3 regions of the Vibrio aphrogenes genome follow, and region 1 is predicted to be linked to each of the others. Evidence: predicted binding sites of a transcription regulator. Region 1 holds the regulator's gene; each other region holds the start of a gene.
What was found. The regulator CRP, encoded in region 1, controls carbon source genes, mostly activating them, when cyclic AMP is high. The targets are predictions, from matches to a motif close to TGTGANNNNNNTCACA.
Positions count from the first base shown of each region.

Region 2: VCA1004_RS08295 (NupC/NupG family nucleoside CNT transporter) is a predicted target of CRP. The motif match lies at 4,638-4,653, and genes of this name have one in related genera.
Region 3: mlc (sugar metabolism global transcriptional regulator Mlc) is a predicted target of CRP. The motif match lies at 5,037-5,052, and genes of this name have one in related genera.

Region 1 is NZ_AP018689.1:259,368-266,787, forward strand. Features, by position in the region: gene pyrE (orotate phosphoribosyltransferase) at 1-214, shown strand, start outside; gene VCA1004_RS01205 (aromatic amino acid transport family protein) at 436-1,641, shown strand; gene crp (cAMP-activated global transcriptional regulator CRP) at 2,045-2,677, opposite strand; gene VCA1004_RS01220 (phosphoribulokinase) at 2,919-3,788, opposite strand; gene VCA1004_RS01225 (YheU family protein) at 3,869-4,084, opposite strand; gene VCA1004_RS01230 (TIGR02444 family protein) at 4,111-4,572, opposite strand; gene VCA1004_RS01235 (ABC transporter ATP-binding protein) at 4,574-6,481, opposite strand; gene kefG (glutathione-regulated potassium-efflux system ancillary protein KefG) at 6,768-7,379, shown strand; gene kefB (glutathione-regulated potassium-efflux system protein KefB) at 7,379-7,420, shown strand, end outside.
Region 2 is NZ_AP018689.1:1,824,520-1,831,939, reverse strand. Features, by position in the region: gene ubiT (ubiquinone anaerobic biosynthesis accessory factor UbiT) at 1-15, shown strand, start outside; gene VCA1004_RS08320 (GNAT family N-acetyltransferase) at 278-784, shown strand; gene VCA1004_RS08315 (DNA polymerase III subunit psi) at 829-1,251, shown strand; gene rimI (ribosomal protein S18-alanine N-acetyltransferase) at 1,321-1,812, shown strand; gene prfC (peptide chain release factor 3) at 1,957-3,537, shown strand; gene VCA1004_RS08300 (TatD family hydrolase) at 3,781-4,578, shown strand; gene VCA1004_RS08295 (NupC/NupG family nucleoside CNT transporter) at 4,794-6,047, shown strand; gene deoC (deoxyribose-phosphate aldolase) at 6,640-7,413, shown strand.
Region 3 is NZ_AP018689.1:990,690-998,109, forward strand. Features, by position in the region: gene VCA1004_RS04565 (sodium-dependent transporter) at 1-1,457, opposite strand, end outside; gene VCA1004_RS04570 (patatin-like phospholipase family protein) at 2,140-3,321, shown strand; gene pyk (pyruvate kinase) at 3,418-4,863, opposite strand; gene mlc (sugar metabolism global transcriptional regulator Mlc) at 5,128-6,342, shown strand; gene VCA1004_RS04585 (YciK family oxidoreductase) at 6,418-7,179, opposite strand; gene sohB (protease SohB) at 7,307-7,420, shown strand, end outside.

The DNA.
Region 1 (7,420 bases):
TGCTGCTGATTTAGCGGGTGTATTGGTGGCCATTGATCGTCAAGAAAAAGGTAAAGGTGAGTTATCTGCCATTCAAGAAGTCGAGCGTGATTTTGGGTGTGCGGTCATTTCTATTATTAGTCTTGGCGATTTAGTCACGTATCTTGAAGAGCAAGGCAACAGTGCCGAGCAGTTAGCTTCAGTTAAAGCTTATCGAGATCAATACGGTATTTAATTGACCGTTAAAATGACTTTTCATCTGACCCAGTGGCTCATTTGGCCATTGGGTTTATTTTTATTTACAGTGCGTATATTTTTTTATACACCAAAACAAAATGACTATTTAAGGTAAATTTGTAGAATAATTGAGCGATTTTGATTTTTGTTACCTCGATTTAATCCTGAAAAATGAGTAATGTGTCAGCTTATTATTCCACCAGGTAAAAAGATAACAATATGAGTAATTCAAAGGTTTTTGGCAGTACTTTGATCATTGCCGGTACAACCATTGGGGCTGGCATGCTGGCACTTCCGATTGCATCTGCCGGTTTAGGCTTTTCCACCTCCTTGATGATCATGGTGGGGATGTGGGCTTTAATGGCGTACACCGCATTATTAATGTTAGAGCTTCATCAACATGCCGATTATGACGCAACCCTACACACTTTAGCGAAACAGTTTCTGGGTGAAAAAGGCAAATGGATTGCGACCTTTGCCATGCTATTTTTATTTTATGCGTTATGTGCCGCTTACATTGCTGGTGGTGGTGGTCAGTTTAACGCCAAGCTATATAACTGGTTTTCTCTTGATGTCTCGAGCGGTTTAGGCACCGTCATTTTTACACTATTAATCGCCTCTATTGTCACCTTTGGGACGCATTCTGTTGATCGAGTTAATCGAGTGTTGTTTACCTGTAAGCTGATCGCGATGGCAACCATGTTGTTTTTCTTAACCCCTAATATTGAAGCGGTGAATTTAGTCAACATGCCATTAGAAAAAGGACTGGTTGTGGCGGCTTTGCCAGTAATTTTTACCTCTTTTGGCTTTCACGGGAGCATTCCTGCGGTGGTACGCTATTTAGAATTAGACATGAAGGCCTTAAAGAAAGTGATGCTCTGCGGCTCTTTATTGCCATTAATTGTCTACATCTTATGGCAATTCGCAACCTTGGGTGTGGTGAATCAAGCGACCTTATCACAAGCTTCAGATGTGAGCTCTTTAGTGAATATCTTATCTCAAGTGATTCATAACAGCATGATTTCGCAGATTGTGTCTGTCTTTGCTGACCTTGCGTTGATTACTTCATTTTTAGGGGTGAGCTTGGGCTTGTTTGAATTTTTAGGGGATAGCTTAAATAAGCGACAAACCAAAAAAGGCCGTGTGGCGATCGCTTTCGTGACTTTTTTGCCTCCACTAGGCTTTGCTTTGTTCTACCCACAAGGTTTTATTATGGCGTTAGGTTATGCTGCTATTGCTTTGGCTATTTTAGCCATTCTATTACCGGTTGCTATGGTAGTGAAATCACGTCAACAGCATCATGAAACTCAAGCCTTTACAGTGAGCGGTGGTAAACCTGCATTAATATTTACCTTGTTAATGGGCGTGGTTATTATCGGGGTGCAGTTGTTGATCAGTGCAGGGGTGTTACCGGCGATTGGGTAATATCGGTATTCGTAACAGACCGCTGCGCTTCTCTAAGCGAGGAAAAGCACAAGCAGGAAAGCCGAGATATGGGGACGCTGCGCTAGGGAACCGAAAAGAATTATTGACATTAGTTGGTCTCGCAGCACAATCCTCTCGGCTCTCGGCTCTCGGCTCTCGGCTCTCGGCTCTCGGCTCTCGGCTCTCGGCTCTCGGCTCTCGGCTCTCGGCTCTCGGCTCTCGGCTCTCGGCTCTCGGCTCTCGGCTCTCGGCTCTCGGCTCTCGGCTCTCGGCTCTCGGCTCTTATCTTTATCGAGTCACAAGCAGCGTAGCGCCCGAATAACGAAACTCGCGTATAAAAAAAGCCACTGAACTTTCATTCAGTGGCTTTGTGGATTTTGGCTTGTTGTAAAACGAAAGACGATTAACGCGTACCGTAAACGACGATGGTTTTACCGTGAGCTGAAATCAGATTTTGCTCTTCTAGCATCTTCAAGATACGGCCAACAGTTTCGCGTGAACAGCCAACAATTTGACCAATTTCTTGGCGAGTGATCTTGATTTGCATACCATCAGGGTGAGTCATCGCATCAGGTTGTTTCGCTAAGTTCAACAGAGTTTGAGCGATACGACCCGTTACGTCTAGGAAAGCTAAGTCACCCACTTTCTGGCTAGTAATCTGTAGGCGTTTAGCCATTTGACCAGAAAGACGCATTAAGATATCTGGATTCACTTGGATAAGTTGGCGGAATTTCTTAAATGAAATTTCAGCGACTTCACAAGGTGATTTTGCACGGACCCAAGCGGTACGCTCTTGGTCTTCTTCAAATAGGCCTAATTCGCCAATGAAGTCACCTTGGTTCAAGTAAGACAAAATCATCTCTTTGCCTTCTTCATCTTTGATTAATACAGCCACTGAACCCTTCACGATGTAATACAGAGTTTCTGCTTTCTCACCGGCGTGAATCAAAGTACTTTTTGATGGGTACTTATGGATATGACAGTGCGATAGAAACCACTCTAATGTTGGGTCAGTTTGAGGTTTACCTAGAACCATAATTTGTTACTTCCTCTACAAGGCTTGCTCAGTGTTGAGTCATCCATCCTGAGACCGTCTGGACGGGTCACATAAAATAGGTGCTAATTTTCTTAGCTGTAAGACTTTTACAGTTGGTCTTAAATACTACCCCTTTCTTCATCGGATTTCTTGATTTTGATCGACCAAGAATGGGGTTTTTGACTGCCAAAATGTGTTCGAAATCACAGACTCGACAGTAAGTGTGCTCTCGCTAGCATTTCTAGTCGATTTTCCCTGTTTCGATTAATTGATGTAATAACGGTTGGATGATGAGTTCCATAGCAAAACTCATTTTTCCGCCCGGTACCACTAGGGTGTTATGGCGCGACATGAATGAACCATCAATCATGGCGAGTAAATAAGGAAAGTCGACATTTTTAATGCCACGTAAGCGGATCACCACAAAACTTTCATCGAGACTGGGGATTCCTTTTGCATTGAGTGGATTGGAGGTATCCACGGTTGGAACGCGTTGAAAGTTAATGTGAGTGCGTGAAAATTGTGGCGTTATGTAATTAAGGTAGTCATCCATTGAACGCACAATCGAGTCCATCACAGCTTCTCGTGAATGGCCGCGATCGCGGGTATCACGCACAAATTTTTGAATCCATTCCAAGTTAACGATCGGCACCATACCAATCAGAAAATCGACGTGTTTCGACACGCTGACCTCGCCATCGACGACGCCGCCATGTAAACCTTCGTAGAATAAAACATCGGTATTTTCAGGCAGATCTTGCCAAGGGGTAAAGGTACCTGGCATTTGGTTATAGGGGACGGCTTCATCAAAACTGTGTAGATAACGGCGCACTTTACCGGTGCCATCTTGCCCATATTGCTTGAAAAAATGCGCGAGAGCGGGGAAGTCATTGGCTTCGGGGCCAAAATAGCTGATGTGCTTGCCTTGCTCTTTGGCTTTACGAATGGCGATGTCCATTTCTGGGCGCGTATAACGATGAAAGCTATCGCCTTCAACCCAAGAAGCTTGAATGCCCATCATATTGAACATTTTACGGAAGGTTTCTGAGGTGGTGGTGGTTCCTGCACCTGATGAACCCGTAACCGCAATGATCGGGTGTTTTGCCGACATAATAATCCTTTATTGCGACTTAATTATGTCCCACAGTGTAGAGGAATGACGGCAAAGAATAAATAGGAGAGCGTGAGAGGTTAGTTGAGATCCCGAATCGATTTGATATCGACGCTTTCATGGAGCTCGGAAAAAACAATAACAACACTGCCAGCTTGGAGTTGTGTTTTGACTTGTTTGATTTTGGTCTCAAGTGTGGTTTCTTGGAGGCCGTAATCGGTTCCTTCTCGTAAAATAAATTCTTTGATTAAATTATCGAGTGTCTCGGGCTGAATCTCTTGCCAAGGAATGATCATGGTACTGCCTTATCCATTGATTGGGGTTATCGAGCCGTATTATAAAAAATCTCACACAGATGTTCAGCCCCAACCTTATGACAATAGAGATGGGTCATGGGTTGGCCAGAACGAGGAGAAAGGTCCATTTGATTAATGCAATGGACCAAATCTGATTGCTGTTGGCGTTCTAGTTGCAGTTCAAACTGTAAAGATTCACGATATAGGGTGTCGGGCAAATGCGGTTTGGCTTTGCGACGATAATAACGAAATTGCTCTAATAAGTGTTCCGTACGTTCAATCGCTGCATCAAGTTGTTGCCATTGTTGCTCTGATAGGGCGAGTTGGTGTTCATCTAACCATTTCAGTAACAACACCAAATTGACTTTGCCATGGTATTGGTTTTGTAAATGCAAACAAGCTTCTTTAATTTTGCGCACGCCATAATGTTGCAAACTAAATTGCCATAGGCGTTCAAAGGTGAGAGGCAGCGGTTGATATTGGGTCATATTATGAGCTTAAGCTTTCCAGTTCTTCCTGTAAGGCCATCCACTCCATCTCAATGTCTTCCAATTGAGACTTGCTGGAGGCTTGTTGCGCTAATACTTCTGTCAGTTTAGCTTTATTTTCATCTTGATAGAGTGATACATCGCCTAATTGTTGTTCGGCAGCGGCTAACTCTAGGCTTAGTTTGTCCATTTTTGCTTCGAGTTGTGTCAGTTTTTTGCGAATTGGTGCCGTTTGTTTACGTAATTCGGCTTCTAAACGCTTTTGCTCTTTACGTGCGGCAGCGCTGTTTTGACTGGGCTCGCTGTTGACGGGGTCTTGCGTGTCTTTTTTCTCTTGTTTTTGTTGTTCGGTTAACCATTTGTAATAGTCGCCTAAATCGCCATCAAAAGGCACAACCTGTTTGTCATCGACTAAGTATAAGTCATCGGTGGTGGCACGCAGTAAATAGCGGTCGTGGCTGACAATCACCATAGCGCCTTCAAACGTTTGCAGTGCCATCGTCAGAGCTTGGCGCATGTCGAGATCTAGGTGGTTAGTTGGTTCATCGAGTAATAAGAGGTTAGGTTTTTGCCACACCACTAACGCTAAGACTAAACGAGCTTTTTCCCCACCAGAAAACGGAGCGACTTTATCGAGGGCTTTATCACCGATGAACCCAAAGCTGCCTAAGTAATCTCGTAATTGTTGTTCGGTATGATTGGGCGCAATCTGCATCATGTGTTGTAGCGGTGTTTCTTCTGGATGCAAGGTTTCTAATTGATGCTGAGCAAAGTAGCCAATTTTCACCCCTTGTGAATAAGTGAGATCGCCACTTTGCGGTTTGAGTTCACTGGAGAGTAATTTGATTAACGTCGATTTACCTGCGCCATTACGGCCTAATAAGCCAATACGGCTGCCAGGAACCAAATTCAAACGAATGTGTTTTAAAATGAGATTATCGCCATAACCTGCTGATACTTGGTCCATCATGATGATTGGATTTGGCAAGGCTGCGGGCTCACGAAACTCAAAGCTAAATGGGTTATCAAATTGCGCAGGAAGGACTTTTTCCATTTTCTCTAACGCTTTAATGCGGCTTTGGGCTTGGCGTGCTTTGGAGGCCTTGTAGCGGAAGCGGTCGATATAACTTTGCATATGCGCCATTTGTTTTTGTTGTTTGGCATACATGGCTTGTTGTTGCATTAATTTTTGAGCACGTTGATTTTCAAAGGAAGAGTAGTTACCTGTGTATTCATTGAGTAACTGGTTTTCCACGTGGATGATTCGCCCCACGATAGGGTCAAGAAAATCGCGGTCGTGCGAGATCAAAATCAAAGTGCCCGGGTAGTTTTGTAGCCACTTTTCCAACCACAGTACGGCATCCAAATCTAAGTGGTTGGTTGGTTCATCGAGCAGTAACAAATCAGAGCGACATAACAAGGCTTGCGCTAAGTTTAATCGCATTCGCCAACCACCAGAAAATTGGGTGAGATTCCATTGCATCTGCTCTTGGCTAAAGCCTAAACCATTCAGCAATTCTGCAGCACGAGATTTAATGGTATAGCCACCGACCGTCTCTAATTTGCCATGTAACTCGGCAACTAAGGTGCCATTATCCGCTTGTTCGGCTGCGGCTAAGTCTTGCTCTAATTGGCGATATTCGCGATCACCATCAATTACGTATTCTAATGCGGCACGTTCTAATGCTGGGGTTTCTTGAGCAACCCAAGCTAATTCCCACTGGGCTGGCATTTGAAAATTGCCAGCATCGATAGAAAGCTCATTTTTTAACAACGCAAATAAGGTGGATTTACCGCAACCATTTTTTCCAACTAAACCGACTTTGTCACCGGGGTGAATAGTTGCAGAGGCTTGATCTAATAGAGGTTTACCACCGCGCAGTAATTGAATATTGGAAAATGTAATCATAAAGGTCTTATTTAGAGTTGCTGTTAGGAATCGTTGAAGGAGGTTGTTTTGTTACGCTGAGAATATTAGGGGTTTAATGGATAAATGTCGATCATTATACGAATTAGGATATGATGAATTATTTGTTGAAGAGTTGTTAATTGCAGCAATAAAATGAGCGTTCATACTAGTAGTAAGAACTAATAGTAAAAACTAATAGTAAAAACTAATAGTAAGAAATAGCCGTTGCTAGTGAGAAAATGGTCACTGCTAAAGCAATAAGCAAGGCAAGAAGAGAGGAGTAACAATGTCGAAGACCAAGGAATCTCCAGAGGAGATAGGTTCTCATGTGAACGAGTCAAAAGTTAACCCTCGTGTGTTAGTGATTTATGCTCACCCTGATCCAGATAATTCTATTGCTAATCAAATGTTATTAAAAGCCGCGCAAGGGTTATCCAATGTCACTATTCATGACTTATATGGTCGATATCCGGATTTTTTCATTGATGTGGCAGCTGAGCATCGTTTGCTTTTAGAGCACGATGTGATTGTCTTTCAGCATCCTCTTTTTATGTATTCTTGTCCGGCATTAATGAAAGAGTGGATGGATACGGTGCTTGGTAAAGGGTTTGCGTTTGGCAAGGGCGCAGCCTTAAAAGGTAAATATTGGCGCAGCATAGTGACTGCCGGAGGATCAAAAGAGGCATTTTCAACAAGAGGTTATAACCAGTATCCATTAGAGCAGATTTTGCAGCCTTTTGAGTTAACCGCAAAATTGTGTCAAATGCATTGGGTTGAACCTATGGTTTTATATTGGGCGCGTAATGTTGATAAGGCGACCCGTATTGAGCATGCGCAAGCGTATCGTTCTTGGTTACTCCATCCGATTGAATTACAAAAAGTAGAAAGGAACGCTTGATGGCATCAACAATGGATTTTTTAAACAGTGGCGTGGTGTTT
Region 2 (7,420 bases), 930 kb from region 1:
GAAGTGCTAGCCTAAAGCGTTGGCCTGATCCCAAGTGTACTCATTAGCTGCTCATTATTGATTGTAGAACAAAGGCTTATAATAGAATTATACCCTGGTTCTCAAGTCTTTTTTAGACAATTTCTGACGCTCTAATGAGTATGATGGGGATAATGAAAATTGAGGCGAGGTATCGTTTTCAATCTTCGTATTCAATTACAATAAGAAAAATGACATTCGAGGGTAAATTCAGTATAGAATCTTGCCCTTCATTTTCTTAATTATGATGAGACTGACCATGCAAATTCGTACTGAAGCTCCGGCGGATATCCTACCTATTGATGCATTATTAAAATCGGCTTTTCCAACATCTGCTGAAGCAAAGCTGGTTCGCTCTTTACGTGAAAATAGCCGTTTCACTTTATCTTTAGTGGCGTGTAGCGATGAAGGGGAAGTGATTGGTCATGTTTTATTTACACCGGTTACCATTAATGGTGAAGATTGTGGATGGCAAGGATTGGCACCGGTAACCGTTAAAGAAGGCTATCGAGGTCACGGGGTGGCTGAACGTTTAATTCGCGCAGGCTTAGATTCACTATTAGAATTTGGTTATACCGCTTGTGTTGTACTGGGCGAGCCGGACTACTATTCACGCATCGGCTTTCAAGATGCCGCCTCATTTGGTCTTACTTCCATTTATAATGACTTGCCAGAGTTTACTCCCGGCGCTTTTCAAGTCATGGCACTGGAAGGCACACCTTTCACCGATAAGTCGGGTTTGGTAGAATACAGCCCTGAATTTTAATCCTGATCATTTAAGCGCTGACACGCACTCACAGCGAAGGCATTATGCTCGATAGACAACAACAGACTTATCTAAAAGAAATGGGCATTACCGTGTGGGAGTTAGCTCACCCTGAGAGATTGCTCGGCTATCAAGCACCAGGGATTATCTTACCAGCAGATTGTTCGTTGCTGCTGGTGGCGGATGCTTGTCCACAAGGCCAAGATGCGAGCTTATTCATTAAAGTGCTTGCCAGTATGAAATTGCAACCTCAGCAAGCTTTACATCTCACGCCCGCTCAAGTGACTCAACTGCAAAAGCATGCGTTAACTTGGGTGTGGTTTGCAGGATGTGAGGCGGAAATGGCTGAGACGTGGCAAGGTGTGAAGCAATTGACTTCACCCGCTCTTGCGGATATTCATGGTAACACGCAAAATCGTCGTGATTTATGGCAACAAATTTGTTCGTATAACGATTTATCGGCATAACGATTTCATTACAGCACTAATGTATTATCCCCCCTTAATTTTTTCATACCGTTAAGAGCTAATCACTTTATGTCGAATGAGCAATATCTTCCTTTACAGCCTGAGCATTTAGATGCCGTTTGGGCGATAGAACAATGTGCCCACTCTCACCCTTGGTCTGAAACCATGATTCGTGATTTATCGCACCAAGATTCAGCCAATTCCAGTAAATATCAATTTGCCTTATGGGTAGATAACCAACTGGTGGGCTATGTGTATAGCCAAAATATTGTGGGTGAGGTGACCTTGCTAACCATCGCGGTGGATCCTAAGCAGCAAGGTAAAGGCTATGGCCGCAAGCTGTTAGAACATTTAATCGAATACAGTGAAAACGCAGCAGCGGACAGTATTTGGCTTGAAGTCCGTGAGAGTAATCGAGGCGCTTACCATTTGTATGAGTCTTTGGGCTTTAATGAAATTGATCGCCGAGTGAATTATTATCCTTCAAATACCACTTCTCATGGTAAAGAAGACGCCATTATCATGAATATGATGTTGGACAGTTTTAACCCCTTTGCTTAGAGATAATGCTTTAACCTAGAGTTATCGTAAATTTTGCGTATAATTCGCCCATCTCACTTGTGATCCCTATCGTAAAGTGATCCTAATATTTTTTTGTCGTCGATGAGATGGCAATAGCTCAAACAGTTTATAAGGTTTCCATTCATGTCATTCCTTACCGAAGTCGGCAAGCGTCGTACGTTTGCGATCATCTCCCACCCGGATGCGGGTAAAACCACCATTACTGAAAAAGTATTATTATTCGGAAACGCAATTCAAACCGCAGGCTCGGTAAAAGGCCGTGGGGCAAGCCAGCACGCGAAATCGGACTGGATGGAAATGGAAAAAGAACGTGGTATTTCGGTGACCACTTCGGTCATGCAATTTCCTTATAACGATTGTCTTGTTAACTTACTCGATACCCCAGGACACGAAGATTTCTCGGAAGATACTTACCGTACTTTAACCGCGGTGGATTCTTGCTTGATGGTGATTGATGCGGCCAAAGGTGTCGAAGATCGAACTCGTAAGTTAATGGAAGTAACTCGTTTACGTGATACGCCAATCGTTACTTTCATGAACAAATGTGACCGTGATATTCGTGATCCAATGGAGCTTCTTGATGAAGTGGAAAATGAATTAAACATGGCATGCGCACCGGTATCTTGGCCAATTGGCTGCGGTAAAGAATTTAAAGGCGTGTATCACATTCATCGTGATGAGACGATCTTGTATTCCACCGGTCATGGTCACACCATACAAGAAGTCCGTATTGTGAAAGGTTTGGATAATCCTGAACTGAACGCAGAAATTGGTGATGAGCTAGCAGAACAGCTACGTGAAGAATTAGAGCTGGTGATTGGTGCCTCACACGAGTTTGATCAAGAGCTATTCCTAAAAGGTGAGCTAACGCCGGTATTCTTCGGTACGGCGCTGGGCAACTTCGGTGTCGATCACATGCTAGATGGCTTGACAGAATGGGCTCCTGCTCCAATGCCTCGTGAAGCGAATGAACGTAAAGTGGAAGCTACCGAGGATAAATTCTCCGGTTTTGTGTTTAAGATCCAAGCCAATATGGACCCTAAACACCGTGACCGTATTGCCTTCATGCGAGTGGTGTCTGGTACTTATAAACAAGGCATGAAAATGAACCATGTTCGTACCGGTAAAATGGTCAACATTTCCGATGCAGTAACCTTTATGGCTGGGGATCGTTCGCGTGCTGAAAATGCTTATGCAGGCGATATCATTGGTCTTCATAACCACGGCACTATTCAAATTGGTGATACGTTTACTCAAGGTGAAACGCTGAAATTTGCGGGTATTCCCAACTTTGCGCCAGAGTTATTCCGTCGTATTCGTCTACGTGATCCACTAAAACAAAAGCAATTGTTAAAAGGCTTAGTTCAACTTTCAGAAGAAGGGGCGGTGCAGGTTTTCCGTCCATTACAAAATAACGATTTGATTGTGGGTGCGGTCGGTGTGCTACAGTTTGATGTGGTCGTGGCTCGCTTGAAGTCAGAGTATAACGTTGAAGCGATTTATGAGAGTGTCAACGTGGCAACGGCTCGTTGGATTGAGTGTGATGATGATAAGAAACTAGAAGAGTTCAAGCGTAAGAATCAAACTAACCTCGCATTAGATGGTGGAGATAACTTATCTTACATCGCGCCAACAATGGTGAACTTAAACTTGGCTAAAGAGCGTTTTCCGGATGTGATGTTCCGTGCAACCCGTGAACACTAATTTGTGAATACACATTGATAATAGAATGAAAGGGTTGGCGTAATGTCAGCCCTTTTGCTTTAATGAAATGAGCTGACGTTGCCCGGAGAAAGTGTATGATCTTAGCAAAACTGAAATATTGGCTAGCCCGTTATGATGCTTGGTGCGAGGAGTTAGGCCTCACACCTGAACATAAACGTAGCTGCTGTGCTTATCGTTCGGAGAGTCGCCCGCAACAAAAATCCAAGGGTAAAACAGAATTTAATGCCTGAATATTCTTTTATCGATAGTCATTGTCATTTTGATTTTCCCGCTTTTTCAGACACTCAATCGGAATTACTCAAAGCTCATCAAGCGGGAGTGAAGCGAATCGTAATTCCTGCGGTTGGTCTCAGTAACTGGCCGCTGATACAAGCCCTTTCTCAACAATATCCAGCTCTTTATTATTCTCTTGGTTTTCATCCTTATTTTATTGATCAGCATCCCGAGGATGCGTCTCAACAATTAGAGGCCGCATTAAGACAACGTGATAGTAAATGCGTGGCAATTGGGGAATGTGGTTTGGATTTTATGCTCAACCAAGAGCGATTAACCCAAGAGATGATCGATAAACAATATGAGTTATTGGATTGTCAATTACAGTTAGCGACTCAATATCAATTACCGGTAATTATTCATGCTCGGAAAGCACATGATAAAGTCTTGGCTCGATTAAAACGTTATCGATTAAAAAAAGGTGGTGTTATTCACGCTTTTTCAGGAAGTAAGCAACAGGCAATGGAATATGTCAAATTAGGCTTCTATATTGGAGTAGGGGGCGTGATTACGTATTCTCGAGCGAAAAAAACGCGTCAAGCAATCGCACAGTTACCTTTAGAGAGTTTGCTGTTAGAAACGGATGCGCCTGATATGCCGGTATCGGGATTTCAAGGACAACCCAATCACCCTGAGCGACTTATTGAGATATTTAATGCACTTTGCTCTTTAAGAAAAGAAAATAAAGCAGTTATTGAGCGACAAATTTGGAAAAACAATGGTGTTTTGTTTGGTTGGAATTTATGAAATTTGTTGCGTAAATGCAAACGTTTGCTGTCTGGTCAATATCAAAAAAGTAAACATATAGTGACTTTTGTCACATAGGTGTATGTTTTTCATTTTTTTTTCATGAATAAGTGTGAGGGTGGTATTACTTTGTTACCAATTGTCAGAGTATAATCGCTTCCGCTTTTTAGAGCCCTAAACTTTTTTAACCAATTTTAATAAGGAAGCCATATACCATGAGCCTGGTTATGAGCATTGTTGGAATGATTTTCCTGTTGGCAGTAGCAGTACTATTTTCTGACAACCGCAAAGCAATTAATTTTAGAACCGTGGGTGGCGCATTTGCTATCCAATTCTGCTTAGGTGCGTTTGTACTGTACGTACCTTGGGGACGAGATATGCTAGCCGCCATGACAAATGGTGTTCAGCATGTCTATAACTATGGTAACGAAGGTATCGGATTTTTATTCGGCAGCTTAGTTAACTTCTCTGTTGAAGGCGTTGGATTTATTTTTGCCTTTAAAGTACTTCCTACTATCATTTTCTTCTCTGCTTTAATCTCTGTTTTATACAACATTGGTGTGATGCAGATTGTCATCAAAGTATTAGGTGGTGCTTTACAGAAAGCGTTAGGTACTTCTCGTGCGGAATCAATGTCTGCGACAGCGAACATTTTCGTGGGTCAAACGGAAGCACCGTTAGTGGTTCGTCCATTCGTACCTAAAATGACACAATCAGAATTGTTTGCTGTTATGTGTGGTGGTTTGGCTTCTGTTGCTGGTGGTGTAATGGCTGGTTATGCGGCAATGGGCGTGCCGCTCTCATACCTGATTGCAGCTTCTTTCATGGCAGCACCTGGTGGTCTTTTGTTTGCTAAAATCATCAAACCAGAAACGGATCAACCAATTGAGCAATTGGGTAATGGTAGTGATGAGGAGGATGATAAACCTGCGAACGTTATCGATGCCGCTGCAGTAGGTGCGTCTTCAGGTCTTCAACTTGCATTAAACGTTGGTGCAATGTTATTGGCATTTATTGGCTTGATTGCACTGCTTAATGGTATTTTAGGCGGAGTAGGTGCTTGGTTTGGTATGCCAGATCTGACGCTTGAGCTTATCTTAGGTTATGTTTTTGCGCCAATCGCTTGGTTAATTGGTGTGCCATGGAGTGAAGCGACACTGGCGGGTTCTTTCATTGGTCAAAAAACCATTTTGAATGAGTTCGTGGCTTACTCTAATTTCGCCCCATATTTAGCTGATGGTGCAACGGTGGTTCTTTCTGAGAAAACCAAAGCCATTATTTCATTTGCTCTATGTGGTTTTGCGAACTTGTCTTCTATCGCGATCCTATTGGGTGGCCTAGGTGGCTTAGCACCAGCACGTCGTTCTGAAATTGCTCAAATGGGTATGAAAGCGATTCTTGCAGGTACATTATCTAACTTAATGGCCGCAACTATTGCTGGTTTCTTTATTACGCTACAAAGCCTGTAATAAAACCTGCGGGTATAGACACAATTAAAACCTTATCAAGCCGTAGCCATGATGCTGCGGCTTTTTTGTGTGCAGAGACCTCTCAAGAATGTTCCCCCCCCCAAAAAAAACCGTTGTATTGAATGACCTCTAGTTATCCGCAACTGAGGTTAGTGATTTGCAGTTGAGATTGTTATTTGCAGAGGTTATTGAGAGATACCAGACTGAAACCCTCGTGCAAGATCTCATTTTTTTATGAGATACAAATCGTTTGCGCAAAGGATAGTGACTGACCTCACGAAATAAATCGGTATAATGGGTTGTAGATTCTTATTCGTACTGGTTGAGTGCCAATGAGAGATGTTTACAATACATGATGTGTTTACAACCCTCCACTGATTAACGGGAAGATGGGTTGTGCGGTGACAAGGATTGCAATTAGTTCACCACAATGGACTAAGTCTTCAAGGAACCAAGTCCGTTCATTTCAGGTAATTGGGGCATTGACGTTATTTTTTATAATAGCGCCAAGAATCGCACTACACTTTAACTAAGCTTAGCTCGGGTGTGATAACCCCTTTGCCAACATAATTTTTTGATATCGGAGATAGAAATGAGCGATTTACAAGCAGCAGCTTTACGTGCACTAAAATTAATGGATCTTACGACGTTGAACGACGACGATACAGATGAGAAAGTGATTGCCTTATGTAAAGATGCAAAATCACCTGTTGGCAATACCGCTGCCATTTGTATTTACCCACGTTTTATCCCTATTGCGAAGAAAACATTACGTGAACAAGGTACGCCAGATATTCGTATCGCCACGGTAACGAACTTCCCACATGGTAATGACGACATTGAAATCGCTGTTGCTGAAACAAAAGCGGCTATTGCGTACGGTGCGGATGAAGTGGATGTGGTTTTCCCATACCGTAACTTAATTGCTGGTGACGAAAAAACAGGTTTTGAGCTTGTTAAGCAATGTAAAGAAGCGTGTGGTGATATTTTATTGAAAGTCATTATCGAAACTGGTGAATTAAAAGAAGAAGCCTTGATTAAACGCGCTTCAGAAATCTCAATCGAAGCTGGCGCAAACTTCATCAAAACATCAACCGGTAAAGTGGCAGTCAATGCGACACCAGAATCAGCTGAAATCATGTTGAATGTCATCAAAGACATGGGCGTAGCAGACAAAGTTGGTTTCAAACCTGCTGGTGGTGTTCGTACTGCGGAAGATGCACAAGCTTATCTTGCTATGGCAGAACGTATTTTAGGTGCAGATTGGGTCGACAATATGCATTACCGTTTTGGTGCATCAAGCTTACTAGCTAACTTATTAAATACTCTAGGTAAAGGCGAAAAAGCGGCTGAAGGCGGCTATTAATTTTGCT
Region 3 (7,420 bases), 730 kb from region 1:
TTTTTTAGGTTAACAACAATGGAAATGACCAGCATGAGTGCTAATAATCCCCAGCCTAAAAGAAGTAGATCGGGTGTACTATAACCACCATAACCGTCAGTGATGGTTGAGACGATCTTGTTAGCAAGAATCACCGCAATCATAATCGGGCTTAAGAAGCGGATACATAAATCGAACCAGATACCGATAGATAATTCCGATACTGCATTCGCATGGTGACGGATATCGGCAATTTTGATTAACCAACCAACTAAGATAAGTTCAATTAAACAGCTGCTCAGTAGGGCAATGTTATTAATAAAGTAATCCACAAGATCTAACAGGAGCAGACCACCGTTGGTCGCAAAGGATAAGGAAACTAAAAGCCCTACACCACAAACGATGCTAGCGGCTTTACGACGTGACCATTTCAATTTGTCGATGAAAGCTGAGGTGACCGCTTCCATAATGGAAATGTGTGAACTAAACCCAGCAACCACAAGCGCTAAGAAGAAGACTGGCCCTAAAATGTAAGGAATAGGGAGTAAGTTAATAGCGGCAGGGATGGTCACAAAGGCCAAGCCAACACCAGCTGAAACTACTTCAGTAAGAGGTTTGCCTTGTTCTTGAGCCATATAGCCTAAGATTGAGAAGATCATGACACCCGCTAAAATTGAGAAACCACAGTTAATCAATACGGTCATGATAGCGTTATTGCTGATGTCTGATTTTTCAGGTAAGTAGCTTGAGTAAGCCAACATAATAGAAAAGCCAACCGATAAGGTGAAGAACATCTGACCATAAGCCGCTGACCAAACGGATGGGTCGGTTAAGCGGCTGAAATCAGGTTTAAACATATAGTTTAAGCCATCGACAGCGCCAGGCAGAACAATCATACGAGCGATCAGGGCGAGTACCATAATAAAGAGTACTGGCATCATGATTTTACCAGCTCGCTCAATGCCGCCTTTTACACCGCCAAATAGGGCAGCATAAGTCACTAACCAACCGACCAGCATCGGAATCGCAATATGCCATTGAATACTGCCTAACTGGCTTGGTGAGTTATCACTACCTAGTTGTAAATATTCACCAAAGAAGTAAGCATTTGGATCGCTGCCCCAACCTTGGGTAAATGCCAGCCCAACATAGGAGATTGCCCAACCAATAATGGCAATATAATAAACGCCAATGACGGCGGCAATCATCACTTGGAACCAACCTAACCACTCAAACTTAGAATTGATTTTTGCGAGCGTTCTTGGCGCAGAACCACGGAATTTATGCCCCATGGTAAATTCAAGAATCATAAAAGGAATACCAGCGGTCAACATGGCAAAAAGATAAGGGATGAAGAAGGCTCCACCACCGTTTTCGTATGCCATATATGGAAAACGCCATATATTACCCAAACCTATTGCCGATCCTACGGCTGCTAGAACAAAGCCCGCTCGGGAGCCCCATTGTTCTCTTTTCATGTACAAATCCTCTGTAACTGCACGGTTGGATACTTAACAAAAAATAAACAAGAGTCATTTTTATGGTTTTAAATGCTGTTTTATTTGTTTAGTTCCAGATTATTATTCTGATATTTATCATCTGTGTTTGCAGAAGGTGAAATTTTCACCTGTGCATCATTTGAGGTTACATATTCAATGAAAATAACGCAATAGATGGAACAAAATGTAAATGGGCGGTTAATTATTGGATAAAACTTGATATATTTTACAATGTGCTTCATTTAACTGCTTTTACTTAGATTTATAGTTAAATTAGCTAGGTGTGTATTAAATGACTTAATATTAATTTTGTAGCTATTTGTACGCTAAGTGATGTTTTAATGTGCAGTTTTACGATCTGGAACGATATTTTGTTCTAGGTTCTGTTAGTAGGAAGGTAGTTTTGATTGTTTGTTAGAACATGCTCAAGATACTGGTGTAAATGCAGCACATAAGTTGGTTTTCTATCTTAAAAATAATTTCATGAGTTTAGAATTTTTAGTCATGTTATTATCATTCATTAACAACAAAGAGAGGTTTTATTATGAGTCGTGATTTGAAAATTTCGGTAGCTATTATTTTTTCGATTGTCGTTTGTTTAAGTGTGTTTGCAGCGATTGTCGTAACACATTAATGGCCCATCTACCCCAGGAGTATGTGAGTGAATAATACGGGTACTATTACCGATCAAGGTATAGCTGTTGATGTCACCACGTTAAACAAGTATGCCAATGGTCGGCACGCTTTAGTTGCTCAGGGCGGAGGACAAAAAGGTATTTTTACAGCAGGGGTCTTAGACAGTTTTTTAGAAGCGGCCTTAGACCCTTTTGATGTATTTTATGGTACCTCTGCCGGTGCGTTGAATTTGACGTCTTATCTTTGCCGACAAAAAGGATTAGGCAAAGCTTTTATCAATGAACTGACAGTGAGGCCCGAGTTTTTTCGTCTATTCAAACATATTCGCCGTAAGCAACGGCTTGATCTCGATTGGGCTTTTGAACAATTGATCGCTCCCCCTTATTTGCTCGATATTGATGTGGGTCGCTTTGCATTAGGTGACCGTGAAGCCTATGCGGCGGTAACGAATATTCATGATTTACATGATGAATATTTACCTATTTTTTCTCATCAATGGTCAGATGTATTGAAAGCAACCTGTGCGATTCCCGCTTTGTATCGACACGAAGTAAAAATTGATAATCAATTGTATGTGGATGGAGGCGTATCCGCTGCCATTCCAGCGCAAGAAGCATGGCGACAAGGAGCCCGCTTAATTACCGTGATTCGCACAGAGCCGGTCGCGTTAAATGAAGAAATGCAAGATGAACAAAGTGCCAATAGTTTAAATGCATTTTTAAATCGAGTGGGCTTAGAACAGCCTTTAGGTGCCATTCAGAGCCGTATTGCTGAAAGAACGGCAAGTTGGCGCTTAGATTTCGATAACTTTTTAAAACAAAGAATTGCACGTTCTAAACTGATCGACACGGAGCAAAAAAAGCCGGTTTTAAATGGTGGACGTTGGTTATTTGGCAGTGGCGATGTGTATCGCTTGTGTCATTTATTAGGTGACCAGTTTGATGCGGGTGTGATGGACATGCTGTTGGTCCATCATCAAACCTTTACTCTGACGCATAATTTTATGATAAAACCACCAGATGATTGTTTTATCTTACAAATTGCTCCAGAAGAGCCCTTGAGATCGTCACCTTTATTAAGCAAACCAGAAGATTTAGAATTTGATTATCAATTGGGGTTACAAGCTGGTAAGCGCTTTATTGAACAATACACGGCACTGACTTGTCGACCCCCCGTGGTTCATGATAATGCTTATCTTAATTTTTAATCTCTGTAGTAGTTATTCTCAGCTGAGGTTAAATAGCAAAAAATAAGGGGCATTCAAATAAGAGTGCCCCTTTCATTTGGTTGTTATATCATGCGCTTATTCGACATTGATAATACGCATACAGTTGGTTGAGCCCACTAAGTCCATCACGTCACCTTGAGTGATAATCACTTTATCGCCCGCAGAGAGTAGGTGTTTTTGCTTTAACGTTTCAATGGCAGATAATGCGCAAGGTAATCCCGATCCCGCTTCATTTTCAAAGTAAACCGGCGTTACTCCGCGATAAAGTGCAGCACGGTTCAGCGTACTTTCATTACGAGATAAAGCAAAGATAGGTAAACCTGAACTTAGACGAGACATCATTAAAGGGGTACGACCTGATTCTGTCATAGAAATCATAGCGGTGATCCCTTCCATGTGGTTGGCCGAATACATGGTTGCCATCGCAATGGTTTCTTCAGCCGATTCAAATTTACGGTCTAAACGGTAATTAGATACATTAACCGATGGCATTTTTTCTGCGCCAATACACACTTCAGCCATGGATTTGACCGTTTCTACTGGGAAGTTACCAGCCGCAGTTTCGGCTGACAACATGACTGCATCAGTGCCATCTAATACGGCGTTCGCCACATCCATAACTTCCGCTCGGGTGGGCATTGGGCTGGTGATCATCGACTCCATCATTTGTGTTGCTGTAATCACATTGCGATCTAAGCTGCGAGCTCGGCGAATCAATTGTTTTTGCACGCCGACCAGTTCAGCATCGCCAATTTCAACGCCAAGATCACCACGTGCCACCATCACAACATCTGATGCCAGAATGATATCGTCCATGCTCTCTTCACTGATCACTGTTTCTGCACGTTCTACTTTCGCCACTAATTTAGCTTCTAATCCCGCATCACGAGCTAAGCGACGTGCATAATGCATATCTTCACCATTTCTTGGGAAGGAGATAGCTAAGTAATCCACTTTAATTTTAGCGGCGGTCAGGATGTCTTGTTTGTCTTTTTCGGTTAAGGCGTCCGCAGATAAGCCACCGCCTTTTTTATTGATGCCTTTATTATTAGAAAGTGGGCCTGCCACGGTGACTTCGGTATGTACTTTATTGTCATCGACGCCTAATACTTTGAGTTGAACACGGCCATCATCTAATAACAAAATATCACCAGGGCTGACATCTTTGGGTAATTCTTTGTAATCGACGCCAACGGCATATTGATCACCTGCGCCTTTGGGTAACTCACTATCTAAAGTAAATTTATCGCCAATATTGAGTTGGATTTTGCCATCTTTAAAGGTAGAAACACGGATTTTAGGACCTTGAAGATCGCCGAGAATGGCGACATGAATACCGAGTCTAGCCGCAATGTTGCGTACTTTTTCGGCGCGAAGAATATGGTCTTCGGCTGAACCATGGGAAAAGTTCATGCGAACGACATTAGCACCAGCTTTGATAATTTCTTCTAACACATTATCTTTATCGGTTGCAGGACCTAAGGTAGTGACAATTTTGGTACGTCTTAAACGTTTAGACATGCATAACTCCATTTGTGATTAAAAATAACTTTATTCACATTACCATTAATTTGTTTCAGCTTTCATTAAGAACTGGAACAAAATGTGACCGTCTAAAAATAAAGCTCAAGTGACTCTCTTAAAGGGATTTTATTGATGTATTTGAATAGAATAACGAGAAATAAAAATATAAGCGTGATACCTGTCACGCAACCGCAGTACTGAGCTTCACAATTAGTTTGGGGTGTAAAAAAATTGCAGCCTGTTTCTAATAAGGAGTACGTTATGTACATGGCTCAACCTGGTCATATTGATCAAATTAAGCAAATCAATACAGGTCGTGTATATAAATTGATTGATCAATTTGGCCCGATTTCTCGAATTGATTTATCAAAATTAAGCGGCTTGGCACCAGCCAGTATCACTAAGATATCCCGCGAACTCATGGAAGGGCATCTCATTCACGAAACCGTGGTGCAAGAAGCTTTATCTCGTGGTCGTCCTGCTGTTGGCCTGCAAACTAATAATGTAGGTTGGCAATTTTTATCGGTTCGCTTGGGTAAAGGGTATCTTATTCTGGCATTACATGAACTAGATGGAGAGATTGTCGTTGATCATAAAGTTACGATTGAAGCTTCTGATCAAATACTATTACAACAGCGTATTTTGGAGGAAATAGACGCGTTTTTTATACAGAATGCGAAATTAGTGGAACGGATGACCAGTATTGCCGTGACATTGCCAGCCAAAGTGAATTTTTCGGAAGGCAAAGTGCTGCAAATGCCGTACTTCAATATATTAAATTTAGACTTAGGGCCCGCTATTTATAATAAAACTGGTGTTCCCGTTTTTATTGCTAATGATACTAGCGCGTGGGCATTAGCTGAAATGCTATTTGGTCAATCTCAAGAAGTGGATAATTCCCTATTGGTGAGTAACCATCAAGGTGTGGCCGCTGGAGTGATTTTAAATGGTCGCCTTGCTTATAATCGCTTCGGTAATATGGGCGAACTTGGACATGTACAAATTGATCCTAATGGTGAGCGTTGTGAGTGTGGAAAACACGGCTGTTTAGATGTGGTGGCTTCCTCTGAAGCGGTATGCCGCGCAGTGGTTAAGCAGCTTGAAAGTGGTGAAAAAAGTACCTTGTCTGCAGAGCATTTGACGATGGAAAAAATATGCTCAGCGGCGATGAATGGTGATCCGTTAGCGATTCGAGCCATTGAGAAATTAGGTAATGATTTAGGTAAAGGGATTGCAATTATGGTGAATATATTCAGTCCCGAAAAGATCTTATTAGGCGGAGCATTAACCAAAGCTAAATCGATTCTTTTTCCTGCTATTTCAAACGTTTTACAACAAGATAATTTTGCTCTTTATGAAAAAGATATTCCCATTGTTGAATGTAAGTTTTTCACTCAAACGACCATGCCAGGCGCTGCCTTAATTAAACAAGCTCTGTACGATGGCTCATTGCTATTAAAAGTGATCGAAGGTTAAGGTTCGATTAACCAACAAAAGCCAGTGTGTTAGAGAACTGGCTTTGTGGTTGACGAGTTAAAAATAAGAGCCAACTTAGGATTTAAAGAGTTTATTGCGTTCCGGTTGCGCATCCACACATTGACCATGCAACGTACGTCCTTCTGGAGCCATTAAATAGACATACAGAGGCATAATATCTTGCGGTGTTTTTAATAACTCGACATCTTCAGCCGGGTAGGCCGAGGCACGCATTTTAGTGCGAGTCGCGCCTGGGTTGATTGCATTGACACGAATGGAGGTATCGCTTAATTCGTCGGCTAAAATTTGCATCATTCCCTCGGTCGCAAATTTTGAGATCGAATAGCTGGCCCAGTAAGCTTTACCAATATGACCGACAGTGGATGAGGTGAAGACAATGCGTCCATCGGGCGATTTTTTTAATAAAGGCAGCAAGGCTTGTGTCATTAACAATTGCGCTTTGACATTGACCTGCATCACATCATCAAAACTGGCTTCGTCAATTTGCTCAAATGGCGTAATAGCGCCAAGTAACCCAGCGTTGTGCAACAAGCCATCAAGTTGACCAAATTGCTCACCAATGGTATCAGCCATATCAAGGTAGTTTTGTTTGCTGGCCCCTTTCATATCAAGAGGAACAATCGCAGCTTGCGGGTATCCTTTTGATTCAATTTCATCGTAGACGGCTTCTAATTTTGCCACAGTTCGACCTAAAAGAATGACCGTTGCACCGTGTTGAGCGTAGTGAAGTGCCGCCTCTTTGCCGATACCATCACCAGCACCTGTAATTAAAATGGTTTTTCCAGCCAGTGCTGTTGGAGTCACAGAATAATTCACCGTATACCGTCCTTATCTAACTTTATGTCACATCAATGTTTATGCCATAATGCCGTACTATTTATTGTCGTAGTGGTTGGCATCAACAAACGAGCTTACCATACACTAGATCATTATATTTGAGGGAATGATATTGGAATTTTTACTGGATTATGGGCTGTTTTTAGCCAAAGTCGTGACGTTTGTCGTTGCTGTGATTGCTTTAGTGGTAGGGGTAAAAGTTTTAGGCTCTAAAGGTGGT